3 regions of the Paenibacillus sp. PSB04 genome follow, and region 1 is predicted to be linked to each of the others. Evidence: riboswitches for the same ligand, from Rfam matches in the RefSeq annotation. Region 1 holds a riboswitch; each other region holds the start of a gene.
What was found. Region 1 has a riboswitch for cyclic di-AMP ahead of K2F33_RS14555 (TrkH family potassium uptake protein). Riboswitches for the same ligand answer to the same signal wherever they lie in the genome.
Positions count from the first base shown of each region.

Region 2: another riboswitch for cyclic di-AMP. It lies ahead of K2F33_RS32200 (alpha/beta fold hydrolase); the one in region 1 lies ahead of K2F33_RS14555 (TrkH family potassium uptake protein).
Region 3: another riboswitch for cyclic di-AMP. It lies ahead of K2F33_RS07005 (C40 family peptidase); the one in region 1 lies ahead of K2F33_RS14555 (TrkH family potassium uptake protein).

Region 1 covers NZ_CP081301.1:3,157,685-3,164,853, forward strand. Annotated here, with positions in the region: gene uvrC (excinuclease ABC subunit UvrC) at 1-864, shown strand, start outside; gene K2F33_RS14550 (CPBP family intramembrane glutamic endopeptidase) at 833-2,527, opposite strand; cyclic di-AMP (ydaO/yuaA leader) riboswitch at 2,786-2,929, shown strand; gene K2F33_RS14555 (TrkH family potassium uptake protein) at 2,997-4,337, shown strand; gene K2F33_RS14560 (potassium channel family protein) at 4,424-5,095, shown strand; gene K2F33_RS14565 (cation:proton antiporter) at 5,115-6,377, shown strand; gene K2F33_RS14570 (LysR family transcriptional regulator) at 6,449-7,169, opposite strand, start outside.
Region 2 covers NZ_CP081301.1:7,016,454-7,023,622, forward strand. Annotated here, with positions in the region: gene K2F33_RS32175 (MFS transporter) at 1-309, opposite strand, end outside; gene K2F33_RS32180 (LysR family transcriptional regulator) at 493-1,371, shown strand; gene K2F33_RS32185 (DinB family protein) at 1,430-1,942, opposite strand; gene csaA (chaperone CsaA) at 1,973-2,302, opposite strand; gene K2F33_RS32195 (SDR family NAD(P)-dependent oxidoreductase) at 2,579-3,424, shown strand; gene K2F33_RS32200 (alpha/beta fold hydrolase) at 3,586-4,401, opposite strand; cyclic di-AMP (ydaO/yuaA leader) riboswitch at 4,585-4,749, opposite strand; cyclic di-AMP (ydaO/yuaA leader) riboswitch at 4,837-5,024, opposite strand; gene K2F33_RS32205 (hypothetical protein) at 5,508-6,137, shown strand; gene K2F33_RS32210 (MATE family efflux transporter) at 6,178-7,095, opposite strand; gene K2F33_RS32215 (MATE family efflux transporter) at 7,110-7,169, opposite strand, start outside.
Region 3 covers NZ_CP081301.1:1,439,606-1,446,774, forward strand. Annotated here, with positions in the region: gene motB (flagellar motor protein MotB) at 1-262, opposite strand, end outside; gene motA (flagellar motor stator protein MotA) at 246-1,046, opposite strand; gene K2F33_RS06985 (hypothetical protein) at 1,393-1,686, shown strand; gene K2F33_RS06990 (4a-hydroxytetrahydrobiopterin dehydratase) at 1,873-2,178, shown strand; gene K2F33_RS06995 (c-type cytochrome) at 2,262-2,621, opposite strand; gene K2F33_RS07000 (GNAT family N-acetyltransferase) at 2,786-3,274, opposite strand; gene K2F33_RS07005 (C40 family peptidase) at 3,496-3,987, opposite strand; cyclic di-AMP (ydaO/yuaA leader) riboswitch at 3,991-4,130, opposite strand; gene K2F33_RS07010 (C40 family peptidase) at 4,507-4,974, opposite strand; cyclic di-AMP (ydaO/yuaA leader) riboswitch at 4,979-5,116, opposite strand; gene K2F33_RS07015 (hypothetical protein) at 5,390-6,232, opposite strand; gene K2F33_RS07020 (M1 family metallopeptidase) at 6,243-7,169, opposite strand, start outside.

The DNA of each region.
Region 1 (7,169 bases):
TCGATCGATGCCGGCGGCGGTGCTGCATCCCTGCAGGAATGGCTCGGCATCAAGGTGCTGGTGCCCCAGCGGGGAACGAAGCGCCAGCTTGTGGCCATGGCGGAAGAGAATGCCAAGGTCTCACTGGACGAGAAGTTCCGCCTGATCGAACGAGATGAGGAGCGGACGTCCAAGGCCGCCGCGAACCTCGGCCAGTATATCGGCATTGAGTCGCTGCACCGGATCGAGGCGTTCGACAACTCCAACATCCAGGGAACGAATCCGGTATCGGCGATGGTCGTGTTTATCGACGGCAAGCCCGACAAAAAGGAATACCGGAAGTACAAAATCCGTTCGGTTCAGGGACCGGACGATTACGATACGATGCGGGAGGTCGTCCGCAGGCGCTACGAGCGCGTGCTCAAGGAAAATTTGGAGCTGCCTGACCTGATTGTCGTGGACGGCGGCAAAGGCCAAATTTCCGCCGCGATCGACGTGCTGCAGAACGAGCTGGGCCTGTTTATCCCGGTGTGCGGTCTGGTCAAGGACGTCAAGCACCGGACCGCGCAGCTGATGGTGGGCGATCCGCCCGAGCCGATTTCGCTGCCGCGCGACAGCCAGGAGTTCTACCTGCTCCAGCGCATCCAGGATGAGGTGCACCGGTTCGCCATCACCTTCCACCGCGAGCAGCGCGGCAAGTCGATGGTGGCATCCAAGCTCGACGCCATCCCGGGCATCGGCGAGAAGCGGCGTAAGCTGCTGCTGAAGCATTTTGGCTCGCTCAAAAAAATAAAAGAGGCCCGGATTGAAGACTTCCGGCCTCTCTCGATCGGCGACAAGCTCGCCGGACAAATTATAGCAGCCCTTCAGGAGGAGGAGTCGTAGCATACGGCTTCTCCTTCTTTTTGCCGTAAAACAGGTAAATGACCCAGGCGACGATAAACGGCATGACGCAGGTGACCACGCCCGCCAAAATGTTCGTCAGATCCCCCATGCTGAACAAGCTGAAGCTCATCAGGATACTGTCGAACACGACGTGGGCGAACATGACCGCGATGTAGCCGTGACGCAGGAAGATCAAGCTGAACAGGAGACCGATGAACAGGAGCTCAATCGGCCGGGTGTATATCGGGTAGATCGGGTACAGCGTATGGCCGAAGGCCCAAATCAGCGTCGGAATGACGCAGGCGACAAATGTGTTCCTTACGATTTTCTTCAGCATCGGTATGCCGAACAGGCGGTACACGGCTTCCTCGGAGATGCCGGCCATCCAGGCCATGATCGGCAGCATCCACGGATACAGCATGTTATACGGGGACTGCGAGGCGTCCGTCGTGGACCAGCTGTGGATCGTCCGGTCCAGGACGAGATAGATCACCGACTGCGCCCCCATCAGGATAAACGCCCACAAATACCCGGTGAACATGCTGTGGAGCACGTAACGCCCATATCCAGGCTCTTTGGCGCGGGCCCAGGCGTTGTAACCGGCTTTGCGCCATAGTCCGTCCCCGCCGACCAGGGAGAAATACAGGAGCACCGTCATGGCTATGCTCAGGATCACCTGAACGACCATGGCCGCGATGATCCCGAACTGGGAGAAGCCTTCCGCTTCCAGCACTGGCAGCATGTTATAAGTCGTCAGCAATGAGACAACAAAATAAAACAAGGACAAAAACAGCCCGCGTGCAAAGGAGGTGTACCGCCGCGTCAGTGCACTGTAAATGATGGCGAGAATGCCGAGCACGATCGTAAACAGTCCGTATCCCAGCATGGTCAGCATCGTGGCGCTTTTGGTCTGCTTCTCTACATAAGCCGTATGAGCGGATGGGACCGAAAATCCAGGGAGGAAGGAGTGAAGCTCCCCATCCTCAAAGGCAAACTTGAATTCCAACTGCGATTCCCCGATGTGCGAGGAGGAGTCGGTATAGATCAATCCGGGCTCATCCTTGCCGCTCGATACTTTCAGGGAGCCGGTGTTATAGCCCAGCTTCTGCAGCCAGGACGAGGCGATTTCCTCTTTATCCTCCAGCGTCATGTTGCCTTCCACAATTCTCAGTTTCTGCTTGCGCATGGTTTCGTTCGATTCAGCCATCGCGGCAGCATACTTGGAGTACGGAGGCGTGATGGAAAACCCGACGACCTTGCCCGTGTTCATATGTACGTCTACATTGACATATCCCTGATCGCTCGACTCGGGCAGCCGCACCCGGAACACGTCATAAGGATACTTCGATTCGTATTTCTTGTTATATTCGTTAAGAAGCTTCTCTCTGGATAAATAACCGTAAAGGTCCGATTCCGACTGGTACGTGACGAGCGGCTTATCTGCAATGCCTGTTTGAATAGTCAACCGGTCCGAGGCAAACGCTTTGGCGGCTGCTTCCGCCTCCGATTTGCTGATGACCTTGGTCGTTTGCCCCTCTAGCGTCTCCGAGCTCGTCTGCGGAAACACTTGTACAAAAAAGAATAAAATAAGGCCGATGACCCCCAAAATGCCCAGCCATTTATAATTGGCCCTGATTTCCAGCGGCTGGTTTAACCGGTCCATGAAATCCCCCCTTGAATGTGATAAAGATACCATTCCCCCCAATACAGTACGGTAAACATAACATAGAAGATTCGCCCAAAACCAGTATACCCTGAAAATAGTGGTGAAAAAACGATGAAAATCAAGGAAAGCCATCGAAAAGAGAAGATAACCGCAGACCGTGTCCACCTGCATTGCGAATCAGGCTGTTTTCCATCCAATTCATCAGAAAAAGGCCTTTGTGAAGTCCTACAATAAAGATTATAATTTTGATGCAAATGAATAAGAACGCCGAATTTCCAAGTGAAAACGGGGGAACCAATTTTTTGGGGTGAATTTCGTTGGATGTTTTAGTCCGCGAATAGGGCAACCTGTGCATGCCCGAATCCGTCAGCTAACCTCGTAGGCGTCGTGCATGCAGGAGCCAAACCGAAAGGCATTGGATTTCCGATGCTTTTTTTCTTTTGACTTTTTTAAAGAGGTGAATGTATTGATTGGGAAATGGAAGTGGTTCCGGCTGGCCCCTCCGCAAATATTAACTCTGGGTTTTGCGGCCATTATTTTGATCGGAGCCATACTGCTCACCTTGCCGATTTCGAACACGACGGGAAAACCGCTGAGTTTTATTGATGCCTTGTTTACGGCAACCTCGGCGACCTGCGTGACCGGTTTGGTTGTCAAAGACACGGGGCTGTACTTCAGCACGTTCGGCCAAGTAGTCATTATGCTGCTGATTCAAGTCGGGGGACTCGGCTTTATGACGATGGCTACCCTGGTTGCCCTGGCTTTCAAGCGCCGGATTTCACTCCGGGACCGGCTCCTGCTGCAGGAAGCGATGAATCAGAATACGATGGAAGGCATCGTCCGTCTGATCCGGAAAGTCATATTTTTTTCGTTGACGATCGAAGGCTGCGGAGCACTGCTGCTTGCCATCCGGTGGTCGTTCGATATGCCTCTTGGAAAAGCGATCTATTTTGGAATATTTCATGGCGTGTCCATGTTCAATAATGCGGGATTTGACCTGTTCGGCCATTTTAACAGCTTGACGGGATTTGTATACGATCCGCTCGTCAATTTTGTCGTGATGTTTCTGATCGTATCCGGCGGCATCGGCTTTATCGTCATGTCCGATCTGGTGGATTACCAGGTACACCGGAAACTGTCGCTCCACAGCAAAGTGGTGCTGTCCATGACCGGTGCCCTGATTGTGGTCGGAGCAGTCGTCATCTTTATCTTTGAATTCACGAATCCCAAGACGCTCGGTTCGCTGAATTGGGGTGGCAAAATTCTCGCCTCGCTGTTCCAGTCGGTCACGCCGCGGACGGCAGGGGCGAATACGCTGAACTTGGCAGATATGCGCCAGGCATCGCAATTTTTCACGATCATTCTGATGTTTATCGGCGCGTCGCCGGGCTCTACCGGGGGCGGGATCAAGACCACGACGTTCACCATCCTCGTCGGTGCGGTGATCGCGATGATCCGCGGCCGCGACGATATCGTCCTGTACCGGTACCGTTTGGCGCAGGAGCGGATTTTCAAAGCGTTGACCATTACCTTTCTGGCCTTGTTTCTGGTGGTCGGCGTATCGATGATTCTGTCCACAACAGAAGACAGCAGCTTTTTGATGATCCTGTACGAGACGACTTCGGCTTTCGGCACCGTAGGATTATCGCTCGGGCTGACGCCGCATTTGTCCTTGATCGGGAAAATCCTGATCTGCCTGACGATGTTTGCCGGCCGTCTTGGGCCGCTGACCTTCGCCTACGCGCTTGGTCCGAAGAAGGGCAAGGAGCTGTACCGTCATCCCGAAGGTAAGATCATTATCGGGTAAGGAATTTGGGTGATTCAAAGTTTCAATATTGTTATAAGAACCATATATAGAACCAACATTAAAGGATAAGGAGCATCTGGAAAGAAATGAAAACACAGCAGTTTGTCGTGATCGGTTTAGGGAGGTTCGGCTCAAGCTTGGCCATGGAGCTTATGGATCTGGGTTATGAGGTGCTTGGGGTAGACATCAATGAAGAAGTGGTCAATGATATGAGCGAGCATCTGACCCACGCCGTGGTGGCGGATGCAACCGATGAGGAGGTTCTCAAATCGCTGGGAATCCGCAATTTTGACTGCGGAATCGTGGCGATAGGGGACGATATCCAGATGAGCATCCTGGCCGCAATCCTGCTGAAGGAACTCGGCGTTCAGACCGTAGTGGCGAAGGCCATCTCCATGCTGCACGGCAAAGCCTTGTCCAAGCTGGGCGTGGACCGGGTAATCTTTCCGGAGCGGGACATGGGCATCCGGGTGGCGCACCAGCTCGTGACGCCGAATTTGCTGGATTACATTGAGCTGTCCAAAGATTACAGCATCGTGGAGATGACCGTACCGCAATGCCTGAACGGGAAGACGCTGAGCGAAGTCAATACGAGAGCCCGGTACGGATGCAGCATTGTTGCGCTCCATCGTACCGAGGGAGTCATCGTCGCGCCGACGGCGATGGACCAGCTGCATGCGGGCGACATCATGGTCATCATTGGCTCCAACAGCAATATCGACCGCTTCGAGAGCGAAGCGGTGAACGTCAAGTCATAAATCCGGAAGTGAGACAGACATGGAATCCCCGACGACCGAAATTATTCATCACATTTTAATACTGCTGCTGTTTATCATTGCCGTCGGCATGCTGTCCGGAAGACTGGCCTCCTGGCTCAGGCTTCCGGACGTTGCTGTGTTTATCGTGGCAGGCATGCTGCTTGGGCAGGGGCTGCATCTGATCAACGAAACAAGCAGCTCCCTCATCAACCAGCTGATCCTCACCGTTGGGTCGGCGCTTATTCTGTTTGACGGCGGCCGTAACCTGAAGCTGAGCGGGCTGCGGAAGGTATGGATCACACTTTCTATGCTGAGCGTTCCCGGCGTTATCGTCACGACCTTGATCGTCGGAGCTGCCGTGCATTACCTGTTCGGGCTGGACTGGCTCGTAGCCTTCCTGGCCGCCGCCGTCATTGCCTCGACTGACCCCGCTTCGATCATTCCTGTGTTCAAGCAGGTAAAGATCAAGGAAAGGGTCCGGGAGACGGTGGAGAGCGAGTCTGCCTTCAACGATGCGACCGGCTCGATTCTGACCTTTGCGCTGCTGGCCGCGGTGACGGGCAGCGGTTCCTTACATATCGGGACGATGGGCTGGGACTTCGTGAAAACCGCCGTTGGCGGCATTCTCGTCGGCGCCGTCGTATCTATGATTCTTACGTATCTCGTCGCCCATTTCCGGCTTGGCGTCCTGAAGGACTACACGACGATCACGATGATCGTCGTCGCACTTTCTTCTTATTTAATAGGGGACCTGATTCATGTCAGCGGATTTATGGCGACCTTCGTGGCCGGGCTGATCTGGGGGAACGCGGATACGTTCGGGCTGTCAATGGACGATAAGCTGGAGGAGACCGCATCGTTTGCGGACAATACGAGCGTCATGATGCGGATGCTGATTTTCATCCTGCTCGGCAGCCAGGTCAACTTCCGGGTGCTTGGCGATTACTTCTGGCCAAGCCTGGCGGCGGTCCTGGTGCTGATGGTCATCGCCCGGCCCATCACGATTCTGCTCTGCGCCCTGCCCGACCGCAAGGTCAAATGGTCCTGGCGCGAGCTGCTGTTCATGATGTGGGTCCGGGAGACCGGGGTCATTCCCGCCGCCCTTTCGGGCATGATCGCCGGCATGGGCGTAGCCCACGCTGATGTTATCTCGGCCGTGACGTTCATGGCGATCATGCTGACGATTCTGCTGCAGGCCAGCACCACGGGACTTGTCGCCCGCAAGCTGGGCCTTGAGGTTAAGGCGGAGCCGGCGGCTTCCAAGCCCATGGGGCAGAAATAGCCTGTAACATGATACGAGCCGTCAGGAGCGGGGAATCCCGTCTTGACGGCTCGTCATTTGCCGGCACCGCGTCATTCATCCCGGGTGCGGCCGAAAATCTTTTTCGTTTCTTCGATCCAGCGGCGTGCCCCGGCGCTCAGCCCTCCGTTTTCGGAGTAGACAAGCGAGGTGGTGCGCCGTGTTTCCTGCAGATCGGGAATATGAAGAATCGCCAGGTCGTTGTCGTCCAGCAGCTGACTGCGCAAATACGACTTGGGCAGCAGTGCCGCCGCCCTGCAGGCGGGCAGAAGCCGGACGATCGCTTCAAATGAATCCATTTCCATCCGAATGTCCGGCACGACGCCGGCCCGGTGGAACAATTCGTCGGTCAATTTCCGGTACCACGTTCCGGTTGAGAAAATAATCATCGGCAGGCCGTGTAGCATGTCCATGCTCACATTATCCTGGCCGCACAGCCTGTGATTGCGGGGAAGCACCAGCTCCAGGTGGTCGTCGAACAGCGGCGTGCATCGCAGGCCGGGCTCTTCGATTGAAGAGGCGACGATGCCTGCGTCCAGCTTCTTGTCGCGGACGGCCGACACGATTTCATGCGTTTTCCCGGTGACCAGCTTCAGCTCAGCAGAAGGGTGCTTCTCCATAAACGCGTTCACCAAAGGCGGCAGCGTCGTCTGAAGCGTGGTCAGGCTGGCCCCGAGCGTCACCGAAATTTGATCGTCCCCTTTGTACTTGGCGATCATCTGCATGAACTTCTGCTGCTGCTGCCGCTGCTCTAGAGCAAAGGTATAGGCCGAC
Region 2 (7,169 bases), 3.5 Mb from region 1:
GGTGGTTAGCAGCAGGTATGCTGACGACCCGGTGAACCATCTCAGCACCGTACCGGCGCCGATGACCGCAATCGACCAGCCGATGACGCGCTCCAGCCCGGCACGCTGGCCCAGTTTGACCGCAAAGGCTGGAAATATCCCCATGCACAGCACCGGAATGGACGTAAGCAGACTTGCCGACAACGAGCTCATGCCCAAATCCCGCTGGATGGCTTGCAGCATGGGCGAGATGGAATTCATCGCGGGCCGCAAATTTAAAGAGGCCAAAATGAAGGCGACAGCCATCATAAACAGTGAAGGTTTTCTCATTATTTCTCTCTCCCTCAGATCGATTTGATCACATCTTAATGGGAGAGCAATCATTTATCAATTATATTGAAATTATAATAATAATTTGTTATACAAATGATAAAACCGTGTTTTCACACATTCTAGAATTTACTTCTACTTCGGTGCGCCGCGTTCTATTGTTCATGAACAGGAGGAATTAACATGGAACTGAGACAACTGGAGTATTTCGTGGCCGTTTGCGAGGAGCTGCATTTTACGAGGGCCGCAGATAAGCTCGGCATCTCCCAGCCGAATTTAAGCCTGCAGATTAAGGCATTGGAGGAGGAGGTCGGTATGCCTCTGTTTGACCGGATCGGCAAACGGATCGCGGTGACCGATGCGGGCTCGGTCCTGCTTAAGCAGGCAAGGGGAATTTTTCAAAATTTGCAAAACGCCAAGCTGGAGATCGGCGAACTTCGCCATCACCAGGGCGGTACGCTCGGCGTCGGCGTGCTGCCTTCCGAGCTCGATTTCCGCCTGACCCCGATGTTCATCGATTTCCGCAACCGGTATCCGAACGTCCGGCTCAAGATCGTCTCGGCCGTCGATGTAGCGGACCTCGTCCTTAGTACGGAAATCGATATCGGCATCTCGCTCAAGCCGCTTTACGACAACCGGCTGGTGGTCCGGTCCCTGCCCCGGGAGGAGTACGGCGTGGTGGTATCTGCCGAACACGAGCTGGCCGGCAGGAAGTCGGTCTCCCTGACTGAACTGAACGGCCTGCCGATCATTATGTATCCCAAGGGGTTCTGGGGAAGGGAGCTCGTCGAGCAATACTGCCGGAAGCACGGGTTTAACCTGGACATCGTCGTGGAAACGACGTCCAACCCTTCGCTCTTCCGCTTTGTCAGGGAAAACATGGGGGTTACCGTTCAGACGCCTACGCTCGTCGAAGCCATCGGCGATCCGAAGCTGCGGTTCCTCCCCATACATGATGATCCGCCCTACAGGGAAATGAGCATCATTTACCGGGCGGATAAATATTTGGGCCATGCTGCGCAGGCTTTTATTCATCTTGCCGAGGAGCGCCTCAAATCATAGTGCGAGCTCGAGGCGCGCAGCATGGCCGGCAATCGGCCCAATTTTGACCCTTGGGAAGTTATATGTATCTTTCCTGGATCACGTTATAATGATGGATTTCATGTCCGGTCAGAATATACGCCCAAGCGGCGGCGGTGGATTCATAACCGTTCACGATACCTCTGCGGGTCCAGGCCTCGTCCGGAATGCTCCGCAGCAGCGTCAGCGTGGAGCGGCGAACGGCGGCAAAATCCTCGAGAAGCTCGGCGATGGAGAAACGGTCGAAGGCTGCGCCTTCCATCAGCACTTCCTCGTCATAGCCGGTCAACGGCGTGGTGTCCCCCCTCGCGATGCGGAGCAGTCTGTAGCACATGATGCGCTCATTATCCGTGATATGGCCAAGCACCTCTTTCAAGCTCCATTTGCCTGGCGCATAGCGGTAATTCGCCTTGTCTTCCGTCAGTGCAGAATAAAACGCGTTCGTCCGGTTCAGAGACCCGTTCAGAATCTCCTCGAGGTTCCCCTCAGGTACGAGAGAGACATACTGGGCGAAACCTTCGTTGTAGTCTTCCTTCGTTGGGCGCAGAATCATCGGTATCCATCCTTTCGTTTTGTTAAATGTTCAAGCAATGGGCGTGCCGTTGCCGACAGGCACATCAGGGGCCAGCAGCACCACATCGCCCTCTTCCGGAACTCCGCCGAGAACGAGCACTTCCGATTCATATCCGGCAATCCGCCGCACGGGAAAATTAACGACGGCGGCTACCTGGCGGCCGACCAGTTGCTCCGGGGTATACCTTCTCGTAATCTGGGCCGAGGAACGCTTGACTCCAAGCTCCCCGAAATCAATGCTCAGCTTGATCGCCGGCTTGCGCGCCTCCGGAAAAGGCTCCGCCTTGACCACCGTTCCGATGCGAATGTCCAGCTTCATCAAATCTTCTATGGTTGCCACAACTTTTCCTCCTTTTATGCCATGATGATATCTCTCCATTATATCCCTGCCTGTCAATGGCACAAGCACTTTCACCAACCTAAAAAAGGCTGCACACCGCAGCCCAGATTCCCATAACGTATTTTATCGGTATAGCCGCAAATAACAAATTAGCAATATGCCTAACTTTCAAGTGTGCCTTTTCATTGATTGCAAAAATCAATCGTTCATCCTCAAATACGACAGTTAATGACGCATTACTTTAGTATGATGAAATAAATAACTGCGAAGGAGTAGATGAACTTGAAGAGACTCGCTGGGAAAATCGCTCTCGTAACCGGAGGAAGCCGGGGAGCAGGACGTGGGATTGCCGTTGAGCTTGGGAAAGCCGGAGCAGTAGTTTATGTATCCGGAAGAAGTTTACGAGGGACGACTACACACGGTTTTCCAGGCAGTATCGATGAAACTGTGGAGGAGATTCGAAGTCATGGAGGAGAGGCGTACGCATGTCGTTGCGATCATACCCGTGATGAGGATACACAGGCTTTGATCGAGAGAATCCGACAGGAACAAGGACGGCTCCATATCCTAGTGAATAACGTCTGGGGACTGCATGACTTGGAAGTGAATTTACAATCCAAACCATTCTGGGAATATCCGCTGAACATGTGGGATGCTATGTTTCAGAATGGAGTACGCCCACAAATAGCGACAAACCATTATGCGATCCCGCTTATGCTGGAAGCTGATTCTGGATTGATCGTACATACCACATTTCAGGATCAGGATAAGTATTTAGGAACTTTCTATTACGACCTCGCCAAGAATACCATTAACCGCTCAGTGCTCGGATTAGCTCATGATCTCAAAAGCACTGAAATAACCGTGGTAGCGGTCTCCCCTGGCTGGATGAGAACAGAACTGGTATTAAGGAACTTCGGTACAGATGAAGCTCATTGGAAAGAGGTTGAGGCTCTGAAACACACGGAGTCGCCGTACTACGTAGGGCGAGCGGTGTCAGCCCTAGCTGGGGATGATGAGGTGAAACTGAAAAACGGACTGGTACTACAGGTTGGTGATCTTGCCCAGGAATACGGGTTCACCGATATTGATGGACGGTTCATCCCTCCCTTTTTAATATAATCAGTCTCATTGAAAAAACGAATACTCGCTAGAGCTCAGTTAACCGCCTTCTTATCGGGCGGTTAACTGATTAGCTAATATAGCGAGTAGATCGTTTGGTTAGGGCCAGTGCGATTCAAGATGCGATTTTCTTTCCAGGAGGCAAATCCCATGACCGCGGACTATCCTCCATAGGCTTCCCGGGTCCGGTAAATATGCTGGTCCATCAAAAAGTTCAGCAGCATGCGGTTGAATGCATGGGGCTGGCATAAATGGGTCGGATACATTGCATCCTCGATCGTCGCCAGCTGCACATGCCGGAACAGGGTGGCCGCCCGCTGCATTTGCTTGACGAACCACTCGCTTTGGCTGCCTGCGACGCACAGTACGGGCATCGGCAGCCGCGCCAAATTGGCGGGCATCTCCATACGCAGCAGTTCCATACGCTGCTTGATCGACTCTGTCGGCCGCTTGTGGTACAGCTCCTTGCGCAGGATGCTGTAGACTGGTCTCCACCGGTTATACGTCACCCGCAGCGACCGGAGGAAAAACTCCGCAGGCAAATAATAAGACAGCCAGCTGCACGCCTCGCAAATATTCAGCAAATGGTTCTTTTTCCCGAAGCATCCCGCGAAGTAGCTGTCCACGAGTACCAGGGCGCTGACCCGGTCCGGATGAAGGGCGGCAAACGTCTGGGCGAGCACGCTTCCGCTGGAACAGCCGACAAGCGTCGCCTGCGAAATATGCAGCTTATTGAGCAGCTCGCACAGATCGCTGCATTGGGTTTCCATAATGTGCCCGACCTCCACGTCAAGCTTCCCCGAATTGCCGTAACCCCGGAGGTCCAGTACAATCACCTTTGCCCGCTTGCTGAAATATTCGACCTGGGGCTCAAACATATGATGGGACGACAAATGCCCGTGAATGAACACGATAGGCGTGCCGATGCCGTGAATTTCATAATATAACGTGGTTCCGTTTACTTGTATCTGAGGCACTTCATGTTCTCCTCTCTCCCACATAACCTGTTTTCTCTGTTTGTACAAAATCGCGGGCGCCGCCCGCTTGGGAATCGATGCTTCTCTTTGTTAAAACAACAAAAAAGAAGCACCGGAAAGAGGACACTCTTCCATGCTTCCAAATCCAAGGCCGAATAAGCCTTGCCATCTGCATGAATAACAGCTGCCTCTCTTAACACGCTTGCGTGGTTAGCTGACGGATTCGGGCCCAAGAGTAGCCCTACTCATCACTTTCGAGATTCACCCCATATGGCCGCAGCGGATGCTGCAGACACGACCGGTTCCCCCGCTTTCCGCCCTCCGGCGGAAATTCAGCGAATAGACATATTCCATGTACACGCTTCATTCTTCAAAATGAGCGCACAGAAAAACACAGAGCAGATACCCTGTGTTGATGCGTCAAATCACAGTTTCCTCCGCTCTCAACTACGCTTACGAGGTTAGCTGACGGATTCGGGCCGTGAGAGTAGCCCTACGGAAACAGGCATTATCCTGCCTCCGATTCACCCCTGCAAGCCGCAAGCCCCAGCATAAAGCTCCGTGGGACGAGGACTGCGATTGGTTCCCCCGCTTTTCATCGGAAAATTCAGCGTTCATCAAGTCGCAAATCTTACTCTATTGGATGATGAAATGAATATACGCCTGGGACGGCGAACTGTAAAGCAGGGAAACGATACGATTCCCTGCTTTATTTGGGGATCTGATGGGAAAACGGGTCCTAATCCGTAGGAATCATTGTTTTACGGCCTTTCCTACCGCTTTCCTTAGCTTTGCTGGATAACTGAAGGCGGGAAGCCATTCAAATGGCTGAACCCGCCCATTGGATAGGAATATAATGCCGATATAGGGCTGAAGCCGCTAGGCTGAAAAAAAGCGGCTTTTTGCCGGAATTTTGGACTTTGCGCTGGAAAGATGCAGGTTTTGATCCGAAAAATCCGCCTCGTCTTCTTGCCAAAGATATCCCTTGGACGTATGATGCGGATAGTTTACCAATCGGACACATGTATGGAACCCTACTGGCCGTGACGATCCGGAACAAGACGGCAGGGAGTATCCATGAAATCACGGTCAAGGAGGATGTCACGATGAACCGGGCTTTGATTCCCACCATCGAACTGTTTGAAATCGTTCTTCCAAGATACCAGCACCACAGCCTGGGCTGGCTGGAAAACTGCCGGATCGGCATTTTAAAGCTGCCTTACTCCGGCGAGGAAGGGCTTGCCGAGGGCCTGCTGTGCTCAGGCAAGCAAGCCTTCGATCTGGTACGGTGGGGCTGCCGCCTGCGCTATATTTGCGGCCTGACGCTGGAAGAGGCCATCACCGCGACGGCCATGAACATTCTGAAGCATCCGGACCACAATCAGTACCCGCTCGCGCTGATGGCGCTGCTTGATGTCAGGTCACGCCTGGAGCAGCATACCGCGCGCACAACAGCCGAACAGATGGGAAGATCCCTTGATGTCGGCCTTCTCAAGCTGAACCGTACGGCTTACGCCGAAGGAGCTGCAACATCGCTGCGCATCGGGGGAGGAACGTCGCTTGCGATCTCCGGCCTGACGGCTGACCTTGATACGGAAATCCAGGCGAAAGCTCCCGTCAACCGCCTCCCGCTGCTCGGCCCGGAGTTCCCGACGGATACCCGCGCCTTGATCCGCCGCTCCTCGGCATATCTGTCCCTGTTCGGCGCCGGCACAAAGAACCGCCACCCCGGATAATCCCCGAGTGGCGGTTCTTTTGTGCTGCCTTCGCAGGCGGCTACAGCGCCTGCTCCTCGCTGCGAAGCTGCACCAGCGCTTTTCGCTGCCAGGCCTTGCTCCTCCAGCGGACCCAGAGCAGGATGCCCCGCAGCCATTCGTCGGCGATAAAAGCCGCCCAGATGCCGTACAGGCCGTATCCCCAATAAATGCCGAGCAGGTACGTCAGCGGCACACTGAAGAGCCAGGTCACCGTGATGGACACGATCATGGCGGACCGGGCGTCGCCGGCGGCCTGCAGCGACCGTTCCAGGATGACGTTGAAGTTGCGCCCCGGCTCCAGCAGAAAGCTCAGCAGCAGCAAGGCCGCTCCCATCGCGATAATGTCCGGGTCGGTCGTGAACAGCTTCATCAGCGGCTGCCGGAACAGCGTCAGCACGGCGACGGCCGCCAGCGTGATCAGCTCGCTGCGGATCAGATTCCGGATCACCTGCTTGTAGGCCTCTTCCCTCTGGCCCGCGCCGACCAGCTGCCCGACGATGATCTGCCCGCCCCGGCCCAGCGAGACGGCCAGAATCATGACGAAGAACATGATGTTCTGCGTGTAAATTTTCGTTGCCAGCACGCTGGCCCCAAGCGACGAAATAAAGGCCGTGGTCACAAACTGGTTGGCGGAGTACGACAAGGACACGGCCGAGGACGGCACGCCGACGCGAAGCACCTTCCCGATATGCTCACGGCTCCACACGAACAGGTCGTTCCAGCGGATGTAGACGCCCGCCGCCTTGCGGAGCAGCACTAGATTGACGGCCAGACCGACGCACTGGGCAAAGGCGGTGGATATCGCCACCCCGACGACGCCCAGCTTCGGAAAACCCCCGGGGCCGTAAATAAACAGGTAATTGCCGAAAATATTCAGCACGTTCATCCCGATCGTGACGACCATCGTCTGCCGGGTTAATCCGTGAGACTGGATCATGGCCGTGACAGCGGTCAGCAGCGCCTGAATGACCAGGGCCCCCCGGCGATGAGCAAATACTTCTCCGCCTGCCC
Region 3 (7,169 bases), 1.7 Mb from region 1:
TGCTCTCTTGGGAGTCTTTTTTGCCCTGGTCCATATTTTTATCCATCGGCAAATTCGACCTGAAGTTGAGCACGCCGTTTCCGGTGCTGAGGGCATTGTTGAAGGCCTGGCTCATTTCCTCGAATTTCTTGGCGTCCGTGGCGCTCATGGAATAGAGCACGATAAACAGGGCCAGCAGCAGTGTCAGCAGGTCGGCATAGGGGAGAAGCCAGGATTCGTCGGCATGCTCCTCATGCGGTTCATGTCTAGTCTTCTTGGCCACCTGAACCATCCTCCTTCTCATTCATTTGAGCGCGCTCGGAAGGGGTTAAGAAGACGGAGAGCTTCTGACTGATCGCAATGGTGGATACGCCGGATTGAATCGACAGCAGTCCTTCCACCATCATGAGCTTGAGCTCCACTTCTTTTTTGGACAGGCGTTTCAGCTTATTGGCGATCGGGTGCCACAGGACATAGCCGGTAAAGATACCGAGCAGCGTCGCAATAAATGCCGCGCCAATTGCGTGAGCCAGCTCGGCCATATTCTCCATCTTGGTCAGGGCGGCGATCAGGCCGACGACAGCACCAAGCACCCCGAGGGAAGGAGCATACATACCGGCTTGGGAGAAGAGCAGGGCACCTGCACGGTGACGCTCTTCCGTCGCCGCAATATCTTCCATCAAGACGTCGCGGACGAACTCCTGGTCGTTACCGTCGATAATCATGCGCATACCGTTGCGCAGGAAGGCGTCGTCGATTTCTTCGACCTTGGTCTCCAGCGCGAGGAGGCCTTCCCGGCGGGTGATGGAGGCCCACTCCATGAACAGGGTGATGAGCTCTTGACGCTGCATGAGCTTTTGTTTGACGAAGGTCATTTTTAACAGCTTGGGGAACTTCTTGATCTCAGACATCGGAAAGCCGATAAACAGCGTAGCGGCGGTTCCGGCGAGAATAATGACATAAGCGGCGGGCGTCAGCAGGCTGACGATCGGGGCGCCCTTCAGCACCATGCCGACTAGGACGGCAACCACACCGAGTATCAGGCCAACAATCGTTGAAATTTCCATTGCACACCTCATCCATGAGAAATAGAATTGAATCCTTTCGGAATCGACCGCGTTTACATCCTTGCAACATGGTCGCTTTCACAAAAAACGGTTTATATTATTTATCGACACCATTCTCTTTTTTTTTAAGGGATATTTTCCGGTATAATGAAATGACAAGGTTCATCTGTCCTACAAAATCAAGTCCGAGCACCATACCCTGAAGGGAATAATCACAGCACAAACGGGTGACGAATGGCCCACTTGAGACCCTGACACAGGGGCGCATGGAGCAGGGCATTCACCATTCACAATCATCGCTTATAGATCGTATGAGTAACTAAACTTCGATATTGGAGGGAATGGCATGGGCGTTAAGCATGGTCGTGACTATGACGGCATATTGACCGATTTGACGGCAGCTGTCGGGGAAATTCCGGACAGTTATTTATTTTTTGAAATGGCGGAGCAGGATTGGATGCAGCTGGGCATCGAAGAGAAGCGTGAGGTGCATGAGGCGCTGGCGGAGGATTTGTTCTATGCGCTGGGAGCCGAACCTGTCATCACCGTTGGAAGCGGTGTCGTGATGTATGACAAGGACCATCACCGGATCAACCTCTTGATCGGCGACGAGGAGCTGACCGTAGTCTCACTGATATAGTCCCTGGGGCCGGATGGATTTTATAAACCCGTCCATGGTAAGATATTATTCGTATGTACTCTCCTTGGAGAAGCATGATTACATTCAGGGATGAATACAATGGGTAAAGGTTTTTCGCCCGAGCATACATTAATGACACATCCTGGTGAACCTCGGGGATGTTAGGTTTCAGGGAGGAACGGAAGAATGGTATATACGCAAGAAGAAGTAGAAACGCATTTGTCTAAGCTGGAAGGCTGGGAGCTTGAAGAGGGCCGCTGGATTGTGCGCAAATACGTTTTCTCCAATTTCATGAAGGGCATTTCCTTTGTGGATGAGGTTGCGGCCATTTCAGAGGCTTTTGGCCACCACCCCTTTATTACGATTGATTATAAAAATGTGACGCTGCGTTTGACTTCATGGGATGAAGGCGGGATTACGTCCCTGGATGTCAAGGAGGCCCACCAATTTAACGAACTGTTCGAAAAAATGCGTTCCGGCGAAAAAAGGTAACGAGAATAATGCAGCAAATAAAAACACGCTTTGCGATGAACGTCCCGTTCTTCCAAAGCGTGTTTCTGTATGCGTTACAACTTTTATTTCTTCTCAGCCAGCCACTGGGCCACATTGGCAATCTCTTCAGCTTTCAACTTGTCTTTAAAGGATGGCATGCCGCCTTTACCTTTAGTGATAATGGTGTAAATCTCTTCAGCGGACAGTTGGCTTCCGATCTTTTGAAGGTTCGGGCCTACGGCACCCTGAAGCTGATCCCCGTGACAGCTAATGCAGCCTTGCGCTTTAATCGTAGATTCAGCCGCTGCGGCGTCCATCGTAACTTCCGGCATGGTCGGCTTCTCTTCTTCCGCCACCTGCTCTTTGCCTGGAAGCGTAAACATGAGCACAATTGCCATAACCACTGCGATCGTTAATACACCGCTCATGATCCATTTTTGCATCCGTTTTCGTCCTTTCTATGTAAACTGTCATTCTTCATTCCTTCATTATAACGGAACAAGCCATCACATCAAATAGTTTGTGTCAAAAAAGCAAACGAATCCAAACTTGGGGCCACCAAAAATACACAAATTTGTACCATTTTTATGATGATGGAATTTTCAAGTTAGATCCCTTCATAGACCATACAGTGAAACAGCTGTTCACCTTCAGGGGTCAGCTTGGGGTAGGTATCAGCGATGACAAACCCCGACTTCCCGTAAGCCCGGATGGCTCGCTTATTCCATGTATGCACTTCAAGGTCGATTTCGTCCCCAGGCCGTTTTTCACGGGCTGCGCCGATCACAGCCTGCATAAAGCTCTTACCCAGCCTCTGGCCGCATAAATCAGGCCGCATGCCAACACCAAGCCGGGTCACGCCTGCCAAGGGAAAGAACTGCGCGAACCCGCACAAGGTATGTTCAGCATCCAGGACGGACACATATTGGCTTTGCCTCACCTCAGGATCACCAAATTCGACGCCAAGCGCCTCCATCTGATCCCACGGCAGCCAGCCGTATAAATCGTATGGAGGTTCGTACACCCAGCTGCAGACGGTCTCAGCATGCTCCCGGGTCATGGGAACGATCATGAAGCTCTCATGTTGGAGGTTCATGTGCAGATCTCCCTTCCAGACCTCCCTGTAGGATTTGAACATTAGAGAAAAAATATTCCGGATTGTCCCAGATATCTGTTTAATTTCGGAATAGAGGGGTAAATGAGGAGTAGCGGGCGAGAATGGAAAGGTTACCCATTTCTGTCCGCAAAAAATCCCGCAAAAGGAGATTTCGGCAAAAATCTCATTCTACGGGATCTCGTACCCTTGCTTTACCTGCATTACTGGACGTCATCAACGTCCTCGGAATCGACGGCGGCGGTTTTGTATTTATCCGTACTCATGATTCGTTTGGCGCCAACGTAGCGGTTGACGTAGTAGCTGTCGCTCAGAGAGCTGATGATCACACCGCGAGAAGTGGAGGCATGTGCGAATTTTCCGTCGCCGACGTAAATTCCGACATGGGATACTCCGGCTCCCGATGTATTAAAGAATACCAAGTCGCCTGCTCTCAGATCACTGCGGGATACGGCCGAACCCATGCTGAACTGGGAACCAGATTGATGGGGCAGATCGATGCCCAATTGATCAAATACATACATTGTAAATCCCGAGCAGTCAAATCCGCTTGTTGTGGTTCCGCCCGTTCTGTACTTGGTTCCGATCGCACTGTCGATCACTTTATCCATCTTGGAATCCGCGAAAGCGCTTCCTGTGCCGACCGTGAGCACGATGGCGAAACTCATGACTGCTGCTGCAAGCTTCTTCTTCAAGTAAAATACCCCTTCCGGCGCCTGCGAGGTTAGCTTAAGGATTCGGTAGAAGGCCCCCTATGATCCCTCTGAAGCAAGATCAATTCACCCATAACTGGTTCCCCCGCTTTCCTTAGTGTGAGGAAATTCGGCATGAACTTTTACACTATGTATCATTCCCTGTTACTTCTTATTCGTTCGCAACTTTGTATCAGGTAAAGATTACAAAGTTGTTACTATCGCTGGGACTATTGTAACAAAGGAATCGGACTTTGGCAATTGTTTCTAACAGAAAAAGAAGATTTGTAGGAAAATTTATAGGAAATGATGTTTATTTGTTGGACGAGTGGGTAAAAGAAATGACAAGGGTGGAAAAAACAGGAGAAAACCGTGGATTTACTCGTGTAAAAAAAATTTTTGAAATGCTGTTACCTTTTCGGTGGTTCGTACGTCTAATAAGTAACAACAAACCCGCGGGGCGATTTCGGCAAAAATCAGCGGCGCGGGTTGTTATGGATATGCATTGTTTTCGAGAGATAATCAATTGTAAACCGCAGCTTGATATTTGGCCGTACTCATGACCCGTTTGGCGCCAACGTAGCGGTTGGCGTAGTAGCTTTGGCTCAGTTTGCTGATGGTAACGCCTTTCGAAGAGGACGCGTGCGCGAATTTTCCGTTGCCGATGTAAATGCCGACATGGGAAACGCCTGCGCCTAGGGTGTTAAAGAAAACCAGGTCTCCTGCTCTCAGCTGGCTTTTGGAAACAGCGGTACCTGTTTTATACTGCGCAGCGGATACACGCGGGAGGTTTAACCCCAGCTTTTGGTACACGTAACGGGTAAAACCGGAGCAATCGAAGCCGTTCGTAGTTGTTCCGCCGGTTTTGTAAGAAACGCCGATCGTGTTGTTAACGATGTGATTCAGAGATGAATCCGCAAATACGCTGCCGGTGCCCATGGAGAACGCAAGTGTAAGGCCCAGCGCTGCGGCTGCCAACTTCTTCTTCAAAAAAATAAACCCCTTCCAATGCCTGCGAGGTTAGCTTAAGGATTCGGTAGAAGGTCCCCTATGATCCCTCTGTAGCGAGATCAATTCACCCAAAATTGGATCCCCCGCTTCCTGGTGCCCGGGAATTCGGCTCGTGATGATTGCACCGGAAATGGACATGCTGACAAGTTACCTATAATCGTACATACCAATCAAATGAACGGACAAATGATGAAATCAGTTACAGCAAAGTCAAAATCGTTACAGCAAAGATTACAAAGTTGTTACTAAGTTCGTACTCGGATTATTTTAACAGAGGATTTATACTTTGGCAAATGGTTAACAATCATTTTACAACAAAAACCCCGCCTCTTTTCAACAGAAAGAGACGGGGTTCTTCTTTTATCAGCGGATTAAAGTGATGACAAAATTTTAACTATTCCGAAATATTTTTTTTCGTACGGTTCATTTGCTGATGCCACAAATCATATTGGGAGGAGATATTCCATAATTTAAAGATACAGCTGACCATATGGTAGCCCTGTTGGATAATCAGGGTGGCAAGCCCTGCCCAGATCAGAGAGACGCTGCTGGTAATGCCATACAAGAGCAGGCTGACCGCGCCCAGCAGAACGGATATGCCGATGACCGGCAGCGCGCTTCGCAGGCAGATCCAGAGCGAGGAGAACATGCTGGTTCCACCGGTTTTGCCAAACTGCATGAACAGAATCATCTGATGGACGATGTAGCAGTACAGAAGCCAGACTGCAATGTACGGGATGCAGTGAAGCAGCTGGGCATGGTTTTGGATCGCGCTGAGCAGGATGGGATACATCTTCGGGATCATCCAGTATAACGGAGCGGCGATAAGCACCCATTCGATCAGGTGAAAAAGAAATACCGTTTTGCCGTGCAGCTTCATGCCCTGGAAGAAAAACAGTCCGCGTTCCCCCTGATGCTCCCGGTGCAGGCCGTAGAAGATGCCCGCGTGGATAAATGGGGTCAGCAGCATGCGGAGGGCGACCATTCCCAGGAGAACCCAAAGGTAAGTATGCACGGTGCTGCTTTGCGTCAAGCTCATCTGTCCCTCTACATAATAGAGGACCTGGCTGAGTTCGGTCGGCGGGGGATCGGGATACCGCATCAGCAGCGGCACGACCGCCGAATCGATCAGACGGTACAGGAAGTAGCCCCAGAGCAGCTGGTACAGGAACATGATGATCATGACATAAAATTGGTCTTTGACGCTTTTCCAACCGTTAACAATATAGGATTTCACTGCTCTCACCTCACCAGGACAGACTTCCAAGCAGGGTTTCAATCAGCTTGGTAATGCTTACGTTCCAGCGGAGGAGCACTTTATGATCCATGTCCGCCTTCAGGTAGTTGTTCACATGTTTGTTTTCCAGCACGATCGTATAGCCGGGATCGATCATGGCCCAGGCCAGCGGGGAGCTGTATGTCAGCTTGAACTGGGTGCTGGCGTTCTTTACGTCCCAAACCTTTTTGATCTGATGCCCGTCCGTAAACGTGAACAGTATCGGCACCTGCGGCAGATCGCCGCCCTTTTTGCTGACCTTCACCAAAGAATCGTACCGGGGCTGCGCCGATTCCTTATCCTTGCGCACCGTAATTTCGTCGACCGAAAAATCGGCCATCTGGCTGCCGTATACATATTGATCGAAGAAGGTTTGCCACGACTTGCTGGTTACCTGCTCGACCACCTTTTGAAAATCCGCCGTGGCAGGATGTTGGAAACGGTATTTCTTCGCATAGGTGGACATGATTTTCTTCATGGTCTGGGCGCCGGTCAGCGTCTCCATTTCTTTCAGGACCATCTTGCCGCGGTAATACACGTTCAGTGCATATTGATTCTGCGACGTATATTTCCAGGCGTCCTGGGTCAGCGGCGCAGGCGAAGCGATGAGCGAGGACTGGATCGGCAGATTGGGGATGACGCCGTATTCCTGCTCCATCAGCTTATCCTCAGCGTAGGAGGTGAAGCCTTCGTCCAGCCAGGCCTCCTCGAACTCGTTGCTGGCGATCATGCCGTAGAAGTACTGATGGCCGATTTCGTGGATGACGGTCCGCTCGAGATCGTAACCCGGGGAGTCGTCCTTGGCCCCGAAGGCGGTAATCAGCGTCGGATACTCCATGCCGCCTGCCCCATTGCCTGCTTCGGGCGGAACGACGATAGACAGGGTGGAATACGGATA